Regions from separate parts of the Pseudoalteromonas sp. M58 genome, predicted to be linked through region 3. Evidence: predicted binding sites of a transcription regulator. Region 3 holds the regulator's gene; each other region holds the start of a gene.
What was found. Region 3 encodes sigma-54, which starts transcription at its own class of promoters, with help from an activator protein. Its sites were predicted from a motif close to GTTGGCACGNNNNTNGNNT; they were not measured.

Region 1 (5,262 bases), 460 kb from region 3:
AATATAGCCTTTAGCTCCTAATCCCCTGAGCGTGTTAGCCACTTTATCGACGCCTACATCAAGCCCTAAGTTAACTGCCGGTATATTAATACTATGGCTAAATGCTTTATAAAGAGGCATGGCACCACGGTATTGATGATCAAAGTTTTCTGGCTGCCATACGTTACCCTCCTCGTTGGTGACTTGAACAGGCGAGTCATCAAGTAACGTCGCTAAGTTATAATGAGGAAGCTGCAGTGCACTTAAATACACTGCAGGTTTAACTAATGAGCCAATATTTCGTTTGGTATCGAGCACGCGGTTAAATCCTGAGTAGCGTACATCACGTCCAGCGACTAACGCTGATACACCGGCTTTTTCAACATTAACGGAGATCATCGCCGCTTCTAACTCTTTGGTATTTGGACGTCTTTCTAAATAAGGTAAACTGGCCTGAATCGACTCTTCCATCGCGGTTTGTTTTTGTAAATCAAAGTAGGTAAATACACGCACACCCGCATCCAATACGTCTTGATCGGGTAGTAGCTGTTTAAGCTCGCGATTAACCAACTCTAAGTAACCTGGATAAGACTTTTGCAAGCTGGCTTTCATTGGTGCAATATCAATTGCGCGCTTTAACGAGGCTCTATACTCTTTAGTAGAAATAAGTTTGTTATCGACCATTAAACGCAGCACTAGGTCACGACGCTCCATCGCACGTTCTTTGTAACGTCTAGGATTGTAATAAGATGGGCCTTTAACCATAGCCACCAGCAAGGCAATTTGGTCGTACTCGAGTTCATCAACAGGTTTGGCAAAGTAAAACTCGGCGGCCAGCCCCATTCCATGTACCCCTTGGTTGTATGACTGACCTAAGTACACTTCGTTTAAATAGGCTTCGAGAATCTGATCTTTTGAGTAACGGTAATCAAGAATAAGCGCAATAAAGGCTTCATTAATTTTACGCACTAACGAACGCTCACGGGTAAGGTAAATATTTTTAGCCAGCTGCTGGGTTAATGTGCTCCCCCCTTGCACGGTGCGCCCTGCGCGAATATTGGTATACAAAGCGCGTAAAATTGAAAATACCGATACACCGTGATGATCATAAAAATCGCGGTCTTCAACTACTAATAAGGTATTTTTAAGCATGTCAGGAAATTTATCTAATGGTACAAACTCTCTATCTTGTTTTGAGTCATTACCAATACGGGCTATTTGTACAGGCTCTAATCTGGCAGTGTTTAAGCGACGGCCAAACTTATCTTTAATACTGGCTACCTTCTCTCCAGAGAAACGCAACTCAATAACATGAGCGCTCTCTAAACCATCATAAAATTCAAAGTCACGACGAAAAATCTTAATACTATTGGCTGTTTTAATATACTGCCCAGTCCGGCTTAAGCGATTAACCGCCGTGTAGTTTAAGCGCTTAAGCTCCCATAATACTTCTTGCTCTGATAAAAACTGGCCTGGAAAAAACGTCATTGAGCGAGCATACACTTGTGCCGGAAGTTGCCATTTATTACCTTCAAACTGGCGAGTTATTTTTGCATCAAGGTAAATAAAATAAAGTGCAATGGCGATAAACGTCGCCAGACTCAGTTTCCAAAAAATAGAAAACAACGTTTTAAAAAGTGGCCGTTTTGCGGTGCTTGAAGTTTTTTTAGTCGCACTCTTTCGCGCCGATGATTTAGATGTCTTTGTAGCGCGCTTAGTCGAGGGTTTACTGGTCGATGTTTTCTTTTTTTCAGCCATTTAAGTGTAATATATTCCGAAGGTTAATTTAACGCGAGGAGCTTATCACATTACTCTAGCACCTGAAAAATTAACCTCCCCTGAAATCAAAAAAGCCCTAACAGAGTAGGGCTTTGATTGAACACACAATACTTTTAATTAATTACTTCTAACTGATACAAACTCTGGATAAGCATCAATACCACAATCGTGTTGATCCATACCGTTTAACTCTTCTTCTTCGGTAACACGAATACCCATGGTTTGCTTGAGGATTGCCCATACAATGAATGAAGCAATAAACACAAAACCAATAATACATAGTAGGCCAATCAACTGATTAACAATGCTGGCCTCAGCATTAGTAACAGGTACTAGCACGATACCTAGGATGCCACACACACCATGAACAGAAATAGCACCCACGGGATCATCTATCTTCGCTTTGTCCAGTGCGACAATACTAAGTATCACTAATGAGCCACCTAGTAAGCCAAATAAACACGCCATTAGTGGTGATGGTGATAATGGGTCTGCAGTAATAACCACTAAGCCTGCAAGTGCACCATTAAGTACCATGGTTAAATCGGCTTTGCCCCATAAAAGTTTACATAAGAACAAGGCTGAAATTGCCCCCATAGCTGCAGCAGCATTGGTATTAAGTAATATTTGACCTACCGCTGTTGCGTTTTCTTTATCTGAAATTAATAACTGTGATCCGCCGTTAAAGCCAAACCAACCCATCCATAAAATAAACGTACCCAATGTAGCAAGTGGCAAGTTTGAACCTGGAATTGGGTAAATTTCACCATTTTTACCATATTTACCTTTACGTGCACCCAGTAGTATTACACCCGCAAGCGCTGCAGCCGCACCAGTTGCATGTACAATTGCAGAGCCTGCAAAATCAACAAAGCCTAATTCAGATAAGAAGCCGCCGCCCCATGTCCAGTAACCTTCAATTGGGTAAATTAATCCTGTTAGTACTACAGTAAACACTAAGAAAGCCCATAACTTCATGCGCTCCGCTACGGCGCCAGATACAATAGACATGGCCGTTGCAACAAACACTACTTGGAAGAAAAAGTCAGATTCTAGTGAATGATTAGCGTCTGCCGCTTGGCTACCTATTAGGCCACCAAACGAAGGAATAACGCCGCCTTCAACATTATCTACGTACATAATGTTGTAGCCTATCAACAAAAACATAGTGCACGCGATAGAATAAAGCGCGATATTTTTAGTTAGAATTTCTGTGGTATTTTTAGAGCGCACTAAACCCGCTTCTAACATTGCAAAACCGGCTGCCATCCACATGACTAAGATGCCAGACATTAAAAAGTAAAACGTATCGAGCGAAAACTTCAGCTCTATAATTGTATTTTCCATGTTGCCCCCTTAAATTGCATCATCATCAAGCTCGCCAGTACGAATACGGACGATTTGGTCTAGGTCGTAAACAAAAATTTTGCCGTCACCAATTTTGCCCGTTCCAGCGACTTTGGTAATGGTTTCTACAACGCGTTGGCAATTTTCACTACGAGTAGCAATTTCAAGTTTAATTTTAGGTATAAAGTCAACCTGATATTCAGCACCACGGTATAACTCAGTATGCCCTCTTTGACGTCCAAACCCCTTAACGTCAACCACTGTCATTCCTTCGATGCCTAAATCAGCGAGTGCTTCACGCACATCATCTAGTTTGAATGGCTTTATTATTGCACTGATCATTTTCACAAAGGCCCCCTTAGGACGCTAGCTTGTTATTGTATTTCCTCTATACAATCCAACCTTTGTGCCATTTTTAAATTAATAATAAAAACATAAACTTAAAAAAATAAATAATATATAAAACAAAAAAGCGCACCATTTAGGTGCGCTTTTTTTATGCAAAATGCAGGATTGGTGCGATATCAATGAAATACAAAGAAGGCGTTTAAAAAAAGTCTAACTATTAAACAAAGTTTATTCTTAACAGAGGTGGTTACTCGCTAACTCAACGATTATTATCGGCAGCTAGTCTCATTACTTTTGTTTTTTACTCAAATATCGCTATAACTGCAGTACATAAAATAAAAAGGGTCACTTATGAAATTTAGTCGAAGTCTATTTTTACCCATTGCCGCTATTGCGCTCACCCTAAGTAGCGCCTCGTTTGCCGATAATCAACGTCGCATTGATATTGACAGTAAAGTGGTTACCCAGCACAAAGCAAAAATAAATAATGAACGATTTTCTTACACAGTAGCAACTGGCACACAACCGGTATGGGATGACAAGGGAGACGCCATCGCAACCCTTCAATACACTTACTACACGCGCGATAAGGTCGATGATAGAACAAAGCGCCCATTACTTATTTCATTTAATGGTGGCCCAGGCTCAGCGTCAGTTTGGATGCATTTAGCATACACCGGACCACGCGTTTTAAAAATTGACGACGAAGGCTACCCTATTCAACCTTACGGTGTTAAAGATAACCCTTATTCGGTTTTAGACGTAGCCGACATCGTTTACGTAAACCCTGTAAACACGGGTTATTCGCGTGTCGTTGAAGATAAAGATGGTAACCTTCTACCAAAGGATAAACAAAAAGAGTTATTTTTTGGTGTGAATGCCGATATAAAATATCTAGCAGAGTGGCTTAATACTTTTGTATCTCGCAATGAACGCTGGCGCTCTCCTAAATTTTTAATTGGTGAAAGCTATGGTACCACTCGTGTATCAGGCTTAGCGCATGAGCTACAAAATAGTCAATGGATGTACATTAACGGTGTTGTACTCGTTTCACCTACCGATATTGGTATTAAGCGCGATGGTCCTGTAAAAGCCGCTAACCGCTTACCTTACTTTGCAGCTACAGCCTGGTACCACAAGGCATTAAGCGCTGATTTACAAGCTAAAGACTTAGACGAGCTATTACCTGAAGTGGAACAGTTTACCGTTAATGAGCTCATTCCCGCGCTTGCAAAAGGCGGATTTATTGCCCCAGATGAAAAACGTCGTATTATTAAAAAAATGGCCGAATATGCAGGTCTATCTGAAACATTTGTTAGCCAAAATAACTTAGACATTCCAACACAGTTTTTTTGGAAAGAGTTATTACGTGAACGCGGACAAATGGTTGGTCGACTGGATTCGCGCTATTTAGGGATTGATAAGCGCGATGCCGGTGAATCACCAGATTACTGGGCAGAGCTTACATCGTGGCTGCACTCTTTTACCCCTGCAATTAACTACTACCTGCGTGAAGAGCTTAATTACAAAACCGACATCAAATATAACTTATTTGGTAACGTTCACCCATGGGATAGAAGCGGAAACAATACCGGTGAAAACTTGCGTTTAGCTATGGCTCAAAATCCGTATTTAAATGTGATGGTTCAAGCTGGCTATTTTGATGGTGCAACAAACTACTTTGATGCTAAATACACAATGTGGCAACTAGATCCAAGTGGTAAAATGCAAAATAGATTAAGCTTTAAAGGCTACCGCAGTGGCCATATGATGTACCTACGCCATGCAGATTTAGAAAGCTCTAACAAC
Region 2 (5,262 bases), 910 kb from region 3:
TTTCACAATGACTTTATTTTTGTAGAAGCCACGCTCAAAGATGCGCCTTCTGTGCCTGTTGAAGCTGAATACCGTAGTTATTTTCCTGTTGTAGATGGTTTAAAGCCCACCATTAAGCGTATTATTAATCACTTTGATTTTAAGGCCGACTTTGTCAATCTAGAACGCGATATTCGTTTATTAGTTAAAGCCTTTTATAAACAAGCACCCGATACACACCACCAGCATTGGCAAATGCGTTTTGATATATTACATACCCCGTTTTATCGTAATAAAGCCGCTTACATTGTGGGGCGCGTTGTATCGCAAAGTGGCGTTCAGCCTTTTATTATTGCGGTGTTACACCATGAAGATAAAGGCCTTTATTTAGATGCCTTACTTACAAAGTCGTCACAAATGCGCGTTATTTTTGGCTTTGCGCGTGCCTATTTTATGGTAGAAACTCATGCTCCTTCAGCGTTAGTGCGGTTTTTAAATCAACTTATGCCTAATAAAACCCTCGCCGAGCTTTACAACGCCATAGGCTTTCATAAACAAGGTAAAACCGAGTTTTATCGCGAGTTTTTGAATCATTTAACCCATTCTAATGACGAATTTACCATTGCTCCCGGTACACCGGGTATGGTGATGATGGTATTTACCCTACCCTCGTTTGGTTATGTATTTAAAGTTATTAAAGATAAATTTGGCGAAAGTAAGCCGTTTGGTCGCGATACGGTATTAAAACGCTATCAACTGGTTAAAAGTCATGACCGTGTTGGCCGAATGGCTGACACCATAGAGTATTCAAACGTCGTATTTCCTTTGGCACGATTTGATAGTAACTTGTTAGCGCAGTTGCACAAAACCATTGGCTCATCGATGGTGATTGAGGGTGACTGGTTAATCATAAAACATTTATACATTGAACGGCGAATGACACCGCTTAATTTGTTTTTAGAAAATGCAGACGAAAAAAGTGCCGCCGATGCCATTGAAGAGTATGGCCAGGCGCTTAAAGAAATGATTGCCGTGAATATTTTCCCTGGCGATATGCTGTTAAAGAACTTTGGTGTAAGTAAGCACAAACGTATTATTTTTTATGATTACGATGAAGTGCAATATTTAACAGACATGAACTTTAGAGCACTACCCAAAGCAAAAAGTTATGATGATTATTTGATGGATGAACAAAGTTACTCGGTTGCTCCGCAAGATGTATTTCCAGAGCAATTATGTACCTTTGTAATGCCTAACCCAACATATAAACAATTTTTAACCAGTACGCACCCAGAACTACTTGATGTGAGCTTTTGGAAACAAGCACAACAAAATATAAAAAATGGAAAGGTGAGTCATATTTATCCCTATCCTACAGCACAGCGTTTTATCCATTACTGGTAAACGTTAAGGACACACAATGAATATAAGTAAAATAGATTTAAATTTACTGGTTTACCTCGATACATTACTGCGCGAATGTAACGTTACTCGTGCTGCTAACCAGCTTAGTATTACTCAACCGGCAATGAGTAATGGACTTAAACGCCTACGTAACCTTTTTAACGATCCTATTTTAGTGCGTACCAGCGATGGTATGGTGCCGACCGAGCGCGCTATTGAGTTACAGCCTGTTATTCGCGGTATTTTGATGACGCTTGAAGAAACGCTAGCACCTAATCGCGAATTTGAAGCTAAGCAAAGTAAACGCGTGTTTAGAATTATGGCCAGTGACTATGCAGCCAGTACCATGGCACCGCGTTTGTTAGGGAAATTACATGAAGAAGCCCCAGACACCACATTAGATATTTTAACGCCCAGCGATGTAACTTTCCATGATGTAGAAAACGGTAAAGTAGACATGGCAATTAACCGCTTCGAGAACTTACCGCAATCGTTTCATCATAAGCGAATTTGGAAAGATAGCTTTTGCTGTTTAGTAAGATCCGACAACCCTATTATTGAAAACTTTAGCCTAGATAGCTATTTAAAAGCCCGTCATATTTGGGTAAGTAAAACAGGCTTTGGTGTTGGGGTTGGCATGGATCCAAAAGATGTGCAAAAGCTGGGTTGGGTTGACGAAGCGCTCGCACATTTTGGGAAGCATCGAAATATTGCCACGTTTACTCGTAACTACCATGTTGCGATTCATTTAGCGAAAGAAAAAAACCTCGTGGCAACTTTACCTTCAAAAGCGGCCAATATTTATGTAGACGATCCGGGGCTTAAAATACTTGAACCACCCTTTCCAATTCCACCATTTGAACTTGATATGATATGGAGCCCTTTGTTACACAGAGATGCTAGCCATATTTGGTTACGTCAAAAAGTGGCCGAAGTAGCTGAAGAGCTTAAATAACCTTCTTACATGCTTTTATGTAAATTTTGCTTGCTAGCAGCATGTTAGCAAGCTTACCTAGACCTCCCCATAAAAATAAAACCATGAAAAACAATTAGTTAAAAAATAAAACCGCGTTGGAATGCCGCTTGCTTAGTTATCTATGTATTTTAAATTAACAGAGGTCATTATTATGAGCACCCATCAAGGACAAGAGATAAATCATATCACCGACATTATCCAAGTAATGAATAGCGGTATCGACTTTTACGAAAAAGCACAAGATAAAGTACAAGATCCTAGCGTAAGTGCATTATTTCAGCGCATGATCGACGCCCGCAAAGTAAGTGTTGAAAGCTTACAACCCTATGCAATTAATCAACAAGGCGCACGTGAAGATGGCTCTTCGTTCGCGGTAGAAGCACGCAGAGCATTTACCGCTTTGCTCAGTACATTCACTAGCGATAACGACCAAACCTACATTAAAGAGCTTGAAGAAGTAGAAGATAAAACCTTAGAAGAAATCAAAACAGCGTTAAAAAAGCCTCAATCACATGATTGTGAAGCGGCGCTGTCAAAGGTATTGCTTACCATGCAAAGCTGTCATGCTGAAATGAGTAAAATGCAAAAACATTAAGTTTAAAAACTATAAAAGGGCCTTACGGCCCTTTGGTTGTTAAATAACAATAGGAGAGTTATTAATTAAAAGCGGTATTCTGCACCTACGTAGTAGTAAGCACCGTTAAAACCAAATGGCGCTGAACGACGAGAGTACTTAAATACCCCATCACTGCTGACAATGGTATTACCTTGAGCATCTACAATAGTACCTGAACGTGAATTACCTATGGTGTTTTCATCAGGGTAAACATCAAATAAGTTATTTGCGCCAATGTTTACCGATAAATTATCAGTTACAAAGTAATTAACTTTAATGTCAGTTAAAATTTCAGCACCGTAAGTCTGGCGGCCGCCATCTTCAACTGTGTACTCACCAAAACGATTAAGTGATAAATTAACAGTCCAGTCGTCACGGCGATAAAGTGCACTTAAGTTAATGCGATCTTCTGGTTGCCATTCTTCGATGATAGAAATTTCTTGATCAGAAAACACATCATCGACTGGCACGGTTTCAAGACCAGAACCTGCAGGTGTAAATAACGACACGACATCGGTTTCGGTAAAGTTGGCCGCTAATGTAAAATCAAGCGTGCCGCCTAGGCCTTCTGTATTCCATGTAGCTACAAAGTCGATACCTTGCGTTTCTGTGTCAGCCCCATTTAAGAAAAACTGTCCTGCACCAGCACCCGAGCTCAATAACGCGGCATCAAGACTGTTTGATAAACCTTTGCCTAAGCGATTACTAATTACAATACGGTCGTCAATATCGATTGAGTAGTAATCAAGCGTTACATTAATATTATCGCTTACATTATAAACAATACCTAAACTGCGGTTTTGAGATTTCTCTTCTGTTAACTTAGGAATACCTAAACTTTGCGCCAAGGTTGAATCGTTTCTAAACGTGCCCACTTCTTCAGCCACTAAATTGCCATTAGGACCAACAACAAACTGCGTGCTGATATTGTTAAAGTACAACTGCTGCATTGAAGGGGCTCTAAATCCTGAGCTTAATGCACCACGAAGTGAAATATCTTCGGTTAGTGACCAGTTACCCGCGAGTTTAAAGTTAACTGTATCGCCAAATCCTTTGTAATTATCGTAACGTAACGCCCCTGAGATAATCACATCTTCAATAACGTAAGCTTCAGCGTCTAAATAAAACGAGATCACATCGCGCGACTCATCAACCGACGATGCTGGCGATGAACCACCAAAGCCTTGTGTGCCACCTGATGCATTTTCGCTACCAATACCACCGCTTAGTCCATCATAAATATTAACACCATTGTTGGTATCGTAATCACGGTATGCGTATTCGCTGCCCTCTAAAATACGGTACTCATCGGTGCGTATTTCTGCACCCATTGCTAATGAATAATCATCAAAATTTTGAGTAAAATCAAGATTAATCGTTTGCAGTGATAGCTCCATACCATACGCGTAACCTTCACGTGGAATAGTGGCGCGAATATCTGCGGCGCTTAAGCCTTGGTCGTAACGTAGGAAGTTGGCATAAGAGGCATTAATCGTATCGCTAGTGGTGTAATCAATGCTGTTTTCACCATAGGTGTACGATAAGTCTAAGCTTGAGTCGTTATCAAACTGCGTTTTATAACCAAAGTTATATGAAATATCGTCAATCGTAGTGTTTATTTTTGGTAAAAAGCCAGCCGGAACTGTCGCATCACCATCTTGTAATACTGGGTTACCACCGGCATTGGCATTATGACGGAAAAATGCTGCTGATTCGTTATCACGCGTTGAATAGGTAATAAAACCGTATAGTTCACCCGCTCCTAATTCGTAGCCGGTGTTAACCGTTAAACCAAATTGTTGAGAGTCGGCATCGCCAATTCTAAATGTATCGCGTGGCGCGGTTAGTTCACGCGGGTCGCCTGCCAGTAACGTGCCGTCACTGAGCTCAGTACAACCATAAAATTGACATGAACCATGAAGCCCTGCACGGTTAGTTGGTGCGCGGTCACGGTAGTTTATAGTTGTATTTAAATAACCATTGTCACCTAAAGCAAAGCCTTTATTAAAGTCGATGTTAACAGTTTCGCCATCACCTTCTGAATACTCACCGTAGTTAATAGCGGCTTTACCACCTTCGCTGCCATCTTTGAGCACAATATTTATAACACCGGCAATTGCATCAGAACCATATTGAGCCGCAGCGCCATCACGCAGTACTTCAATACGTTTAATTGCTGAGGCTGGAATAGCGTTCATATCGGTACCCGCCGTACCACGCCCCACCGAAGTATTAATATGAATAATACTGGCTTGGTGACGACGCTTACCATTGATCAATACCAACG
Region 3 (5,262 bases):
CAATAATAACCTAAGTCTTCCACAACGCGTAACGCCACAGATTTACCTGACCCTGAACGACCGCTTATAATTATTAATTCCATTTATCACCTTTCTTTATTACTACGATTGACTGACGATAACCTGATACAGTTCGCTATCCGATTTGGCGGCGCGTAACTGTTTACAAAATTCTTTATCATTGAGCTTATCAGCAATCGTGGCTAGCGTCTTCAAATGCTGCTGATTATCGCCATCGGGAACAATTAACGCGACAAAAATGTCAACCGGTCGGTTATCAATCGCATCAAAATTAATAGCTGTTTCGCTCACTAAAATCAAAGCTAGGGGCTCTTGAGCACCACTCATGCGACCATGTGGAATAGCAATGCCTCGACCAATGCCTGTACTTCCTAGCTTTTCTCTTGCAGTTAATGCATTAAGAATATCTTGTTGTGTTAAATAGGGCAGCTTATTGTGAGCCAATTCACTGATAAATTCTAAAATTCTTTTTTTACTATTAAAAAGGACCGCAGCTTTACTGCAGTCCTGACAGATAAGTGAGCTTAGTTTCATAGTGTTAGTGTCGAGCAAGTTTCTCTTTGTGTTTAATTACTTGACGATCTAGCTTGTCAATGAGCGAGTCTATAGCGGCATACATATCTTGATGCTCAGTAGAGGCAAAAATCTCAGCGCCACTAACATGAACGGTTGCTTCAGCTTTTTGGTTTAGTTTTTCTACATCGAGAATAACGTGCACATTCGTTATGTGATCAGTGTGCCTCTGTAACTTCGAAAATTTACTATTTACGTAGTCTCTAAGCGAGTCGGTAATATCTACATGGCGACCAGTTAAATTCAGTTGCATAAACATTTTCCTCTTTGTTGTACGCCTTAAATCAAACTTTTACGTTGATTAGACGGGGGAATAGCTAGAGATTCGCGATATTTTGCAATGGTTCTCCTCGCTACTTTAATTCCTTGCTCTGCCAATATATCTGCAATTTTACTATCACTCAATGGTTTAGCTGAGTTTTCTGCAGCGATTAATTTTTTAATTAATGCACGTATTGCTGTTGATGAACATTCGCCACCATTTTCAGTACTTACATGGCTTGAAAAGAAATATTTAAGCTCAAAAATGCCACGTGGTGTATGCATGTATTTTTGCGTAGTAACACGCGATATAGTCGACTCATGCATTTCCACCATTTCAGCCACATCGTTAAGCACCATAGGCTTCATAGCCTCAGGACCGTGTTCAAAAAAGGCCTGTTGCTGCTGCACAATACAGTTGGTTACTTTAAGTAGCGTGTCATTTCTACTTTCTAAGCTTTTTATAAACCATTTAGCCTCTTGTAAGTGCGAGCGAATAAACTGGCTATCACCACTTGATTTAACCGTACGCGACATAGCTGCATATTGGCTATTTACTCTGATCTTAGGCATGCTATCTGGGTTTAATTCAACTACCCAACGACCTTTAACTTTTTTAACCGACACATCAGGAATAACGTATTCAGACTCTTCTCTGACAATAGTGTCTGCCGGTTTTGGGCTGAGCGTATGAATCAACGTCATGATTTCTTTTAGCTCATCTTCTTTAAGCTTTGTTTTTTTCATTAACGTGCGATAGTCACGTGCAGCAAGTAAATCAATATGATCGGTTAAGATCATTTTTGTTTCGTTTAAAAAAGGTGTGTCTTTATCAAATTGATTTAGCTGAATACACAAGCACTCTTGTAAACTACGCGCGGCTATTCCCACTGGATCAAATAGTTGAATACGCTTTAGTACCGCTTCTATTTCGTCAAGTTCAACTTCATCTTCGCCGTCGTTTTCTTGGTTAAAGCTTTCTAATATTTCTTCACAGCTAAGGGTTAGAATCCCTGAGTCGTCTACAGCTTCTACAATTGCAATAGCTATCGCTTCATCGGTAGGACTAAACGGCGTCAGTTGAAGTTGCCACATTAAATACTCATGCAGCGTTTCAGTCGAAGAGCCTTGATAAATAGATTCATCTTCTGGCATTGGGCCCGATGAAGAGGCAGGCGCAGCGCTCATATATTCATCCCAAGTAACATCCATAGCCATATCATCGCTAATAGTGTCTTTGGTCATTGCTTCGCCGCTATCTTGCTCATACTCGCTAGGTTTATCGTCAGCTGAGGCACTTAGCGTTATGTCATCGTTATCGGCTTTTTGTTCGTTTTTACCTGCAGTGTCTTCGCTGTAATCGTGTTCTTCAACTTCAAGCAAGGGGTTGCTATCGAGCGCTTCTTGAATTTCTTGCTGGAGATCCAATGTACTGAGTTGCAATAAGCGAATTGCTTGTTGCAACTGTGGAGTCATTGTAAGTTGCTGGCCCATGCGCAGCTGTAATGATTGCCTCATGTATCTCTAACAATCCTTTTAAATTATTATAATTAATATTAGCAGATGCTTAGTGTAATAACACACATATTAGAGCTTGAACTGCTCGCCTAAATAAACATCGCGTACTGTTTTATCGTTTAATACATATTCTGGAGTGCCTGATGCAATTAACTCTCCATGAGAAACTATGTAGGCTTTTTCACAAACATCAAGAGTTTCGCGTACGTTGTGATCTGTGATAAGTACGCCAATTCCTCGGTTTTTAAGATGCTCTATAATCTTTTTAATATCTAATACTGAGATAGGATCAACCCCCGCAAAGGGTTCGTCTAAAAGGATAAATTTAGGGTTTGCTGCTAACGCGCGAGCAATTTCAACGCGGCGACGTTCACCACCTGATAAAGCCATACCTTGACTATCGCGGATATGCTGAATGCTAAATTCATCAAGTAAATTATTTAAGGTATCTTCGCGTTGTTGTTTATTTAATTCTTTACGTGTTTCTAAGATAGCCATTAAGTTTTGATAAACAGTCAGCTTTCTAAAAATAGACGACTCTTGCGGTAAATAACCAATCCCTAAACGCGCTCGGCTGTGCATCGGTAATAAAGTAATATCTTTATCATCAATTGATATTTTGCCTTTATCGCTAGGGACAAGGCCTACAATCATATAAAAGGTGGTGGTTTTACCTGCACCATTAGGGCCAAGTAACCCCACAATACTGCCAGCTTCAACCTCTAGGCCAACGTTTTTTACAACTTCACGACCTTTATAGCTTTTAGCTAATAGCTCTGCTTTTAATGTGCTCATGGTTGGCCTTTATCATCTTCTTTTTTATTTTCAACAGGCACTAAAATAGTGTGTACACGGTCTGTTGAGTTTTCGTCTTTTTCTGCGCTAATTAACTGCTGCTCGATATCGTAAGTGATACTTTTAGCTGTTATTTGTTGACCTGCTTGAGCAATGCTTGCATCGCCGATTAAGGTTAAAAAACGCAGCGACACATCGTAACGCACTTCATTAGCACTGGCGCTCATTATGGTGCCATCAGCTTGGGTTTCTTCAAAATATGCAGGGCTGCCTGTGGCAATTAATAACTGTTTGTTATCGCCTAGCTCATCGCGTTTATGCACTTCTAAACGGTCAGCTGTGATACGGCGATTACCATGAATAATTTCAACATTTTTCTCAAAAATGCCTACGTTTTCTTTTAATTGACCTTCTTGCTTATCTGCACTAATTGAAATTTGATTAGCAGCGGGGGCTTCAGCAGGTTCAGCGCCATTACTGTTAAAAGCAATTAATAGTGAGGGAAAAATTAAAATTTTAAATAGGTTATTGGTCATAATATAGGGTTCGCGTATGGTTAATAAGTTTAATCACCTCGGTTTTTAAATCGGCCTCAAGGCCTTTACCTGTGATTTTTAAATTAGGTCCTGTAATAACGACAGGCTGCTGTGATTGCATGGTTAATAGTTTTATATCAACATTGATGGTCTGGGCGTTGATCGTATCGATCATGGCGTTATCTACTAAGTTTTGAGCGGTTACATTACCCTCTAACACCAGTTGACGGTCGTCGTAGAGGGTGGCTTCATCGGCGTTAATACGCCATGTTTGCTGCTCGTTGTATAAAGTGAATATAGGCTTTTCAAAAAAGGTAAAACCGAGTTGTTGATACAACTCCATTTTTACCGCAGTTACCTTATGGCTCACTTTACCTTGTTCATTATAAGCCGTTTGTTTTAGCTCAATAGCGGTATAATCAGGCTTAGCAATAACTTGTGTTTCTTCGCTTGCAGTAATATCAACCTTAGTAAAATAAGGATACCAGAGCCAAACCATACAGCTTATGAATAAAACGCTCAGTATAATGCGCGCTACATTCATGAACTCGTTCCTTGGCTAGTTAGTGGCTTGTTATTTTCGAGCATAAGTAAGTCTGTCAGCTCTCTTACCGCACCAAAACCGCCGGGCAGTTGGGTTACATAATGTGATAAACGTTTAATAAGTGGATGAGCATCGTTTACGGCAACCGCAAAACCGACTTGCTCCATTACTGGCATGTCTGGGCCATCATCACCTATATAAGCAATTTGCTCATCGCTAAGCGCTAATTTTTGTTTTAATTCTTGATAGGCTATAAGCTTGTCTTCTTGGCCTTGATATATATGTTGTACGGTTAAACTGCTCATACGTTGCTGCACTATATGAGAATGGCGCCCAGTGATTACGGCGACTTCAAAACCGCTGTTAATCAGGGCTTTGATACCAAATCCGTCTTTGGTGTTAAATGCTTTGAGTTCTTCACCTTGGTTTCCAAGGTAAATACGGCCATCAGAAAATACACCATCAATATCACAAATTAATAGCTTTACTTTTTTTGCGCGCGCCTTTGCATCATCACTTAGCGGTTGATAGAGATCTTCAAATTGCATTTATAGCACTCCCGCTTTAAGTAAGTCTTGCATATTTAGTGCGCCAATCGGTTGATTATGCTCATTAATTACAATTAAACCATTAATACGTTTTTGTTCCATAATATTTAACGCTTCAGCCGCGAGCATCTCTTGGGTGGCTGTAGTACACGACTTGGTCATCACAACATTAATTTCAGTGCTATGAATGTCAATACGTTGCTCTAAAATACGGCGTAAATCGCCATCGGTAAACAGGCCTGATAATTGCTGGTCACTATCAACAATAGCGGTCATGCCGAGTCCTTTGGCCGACATTTCAATTAAGGCATCTTTAATCGTTTGCGTCTCGTTAATGATAGGTGTATCAGCACCACTGTGCATAACATCTTTAAGAGTTAAGAGTAATCGCTTGCCTAAGCTACCACCAGGGTGCGATAGTGCAAAATCATCAGCAGTAAAGCCGCGTGCTTCTAATAATGCCACC

Region 1: the regulator sigma-54 is predicted to act here: its motif matches at 3,501-3,519, upstream of AAGD16_RS04095 (P-II family nitrogen regulator).
Region 2: the regulator sigma-54 is predicted to act here: its motif matches at 2,454-2,472, upstream of AAGD16_RS06215 (PA2169 family four-helix-bundle protein).

What each region holds. Positions count from the first base shown of each region.
Region 1 covers NZ_CP152390.1:886,457-891,718, reverse strand. The annotation lists gene mrcB (penicillin-binding protein 1B) at 1-1,737, opposite strand, end outside; gene AAGD16_RS04100 (ammonium transporter) at 1,876-3,105, opposite strand; gene AAGD16_RS04095 (P-II family nitrogen regulator) at 3,115-3,453, opposite strand; gene AAGD16_RS04090 (S10 family peptidase) at 3,805-5,262, shown strand, end outside.
Region 2 covers NZ_CP152390.1:1,339,558-1,344,819, reverse strand. The annotation lists gene aceK (bifunctional isocitrate dehydrogenase kinase/phosphatase) at 1-1,383, shown strand, start outside; gene AAGD16_RS06220 (LysR family transcriptional regulator) at 1,400-2,338, shown strand; gene AAGD16_RS06215 (PA2169 family four-helix-bundle protein) at 2,511-2,954, shown strand; gene AAGD16_RS06210 (TonB-dependent siderophore receptor) at 3,020-5,262, opposite strand, start outside.
Region 3 covers NZ_CP152390.1:427,002-432,263, forward strand. The annotation lists gene rapZ (RNase adapter RapZ) at 1-83, opposite strand, end outside; gene ptsN (PTS IIA-like nitrogen regulatory protein PtsN) at 103-555, opposite strand; gene hpf (ribosome hibernation promoting factor) at 560-847, opposite strand; gene AAGD16_RS01975 (RNA polymerase factor sigma-54) at 874-2,373, opposite strand; gene lptB (LPS export ABC transporter ATP-binding protein) at 2,443-3,168, opposite strand; gene lptA (lipopolysaccharide transport periplasmic protein LptA) at 3,165-3,704, opposite strand; gene lptC (LPS export ABC transporter periplasmic protein LptC) at 3,694-4,248, opposite strand; gene kdsC (3-deoxy-manno-octulosonate-8-phosphatase KdsC) at 4,245-4,796, opposite strand; gene AAGD16_RS02000 (KpsF/GutQ family sugar-phosphate isomerase) at 4,797-5,262, opposite strand, start outside.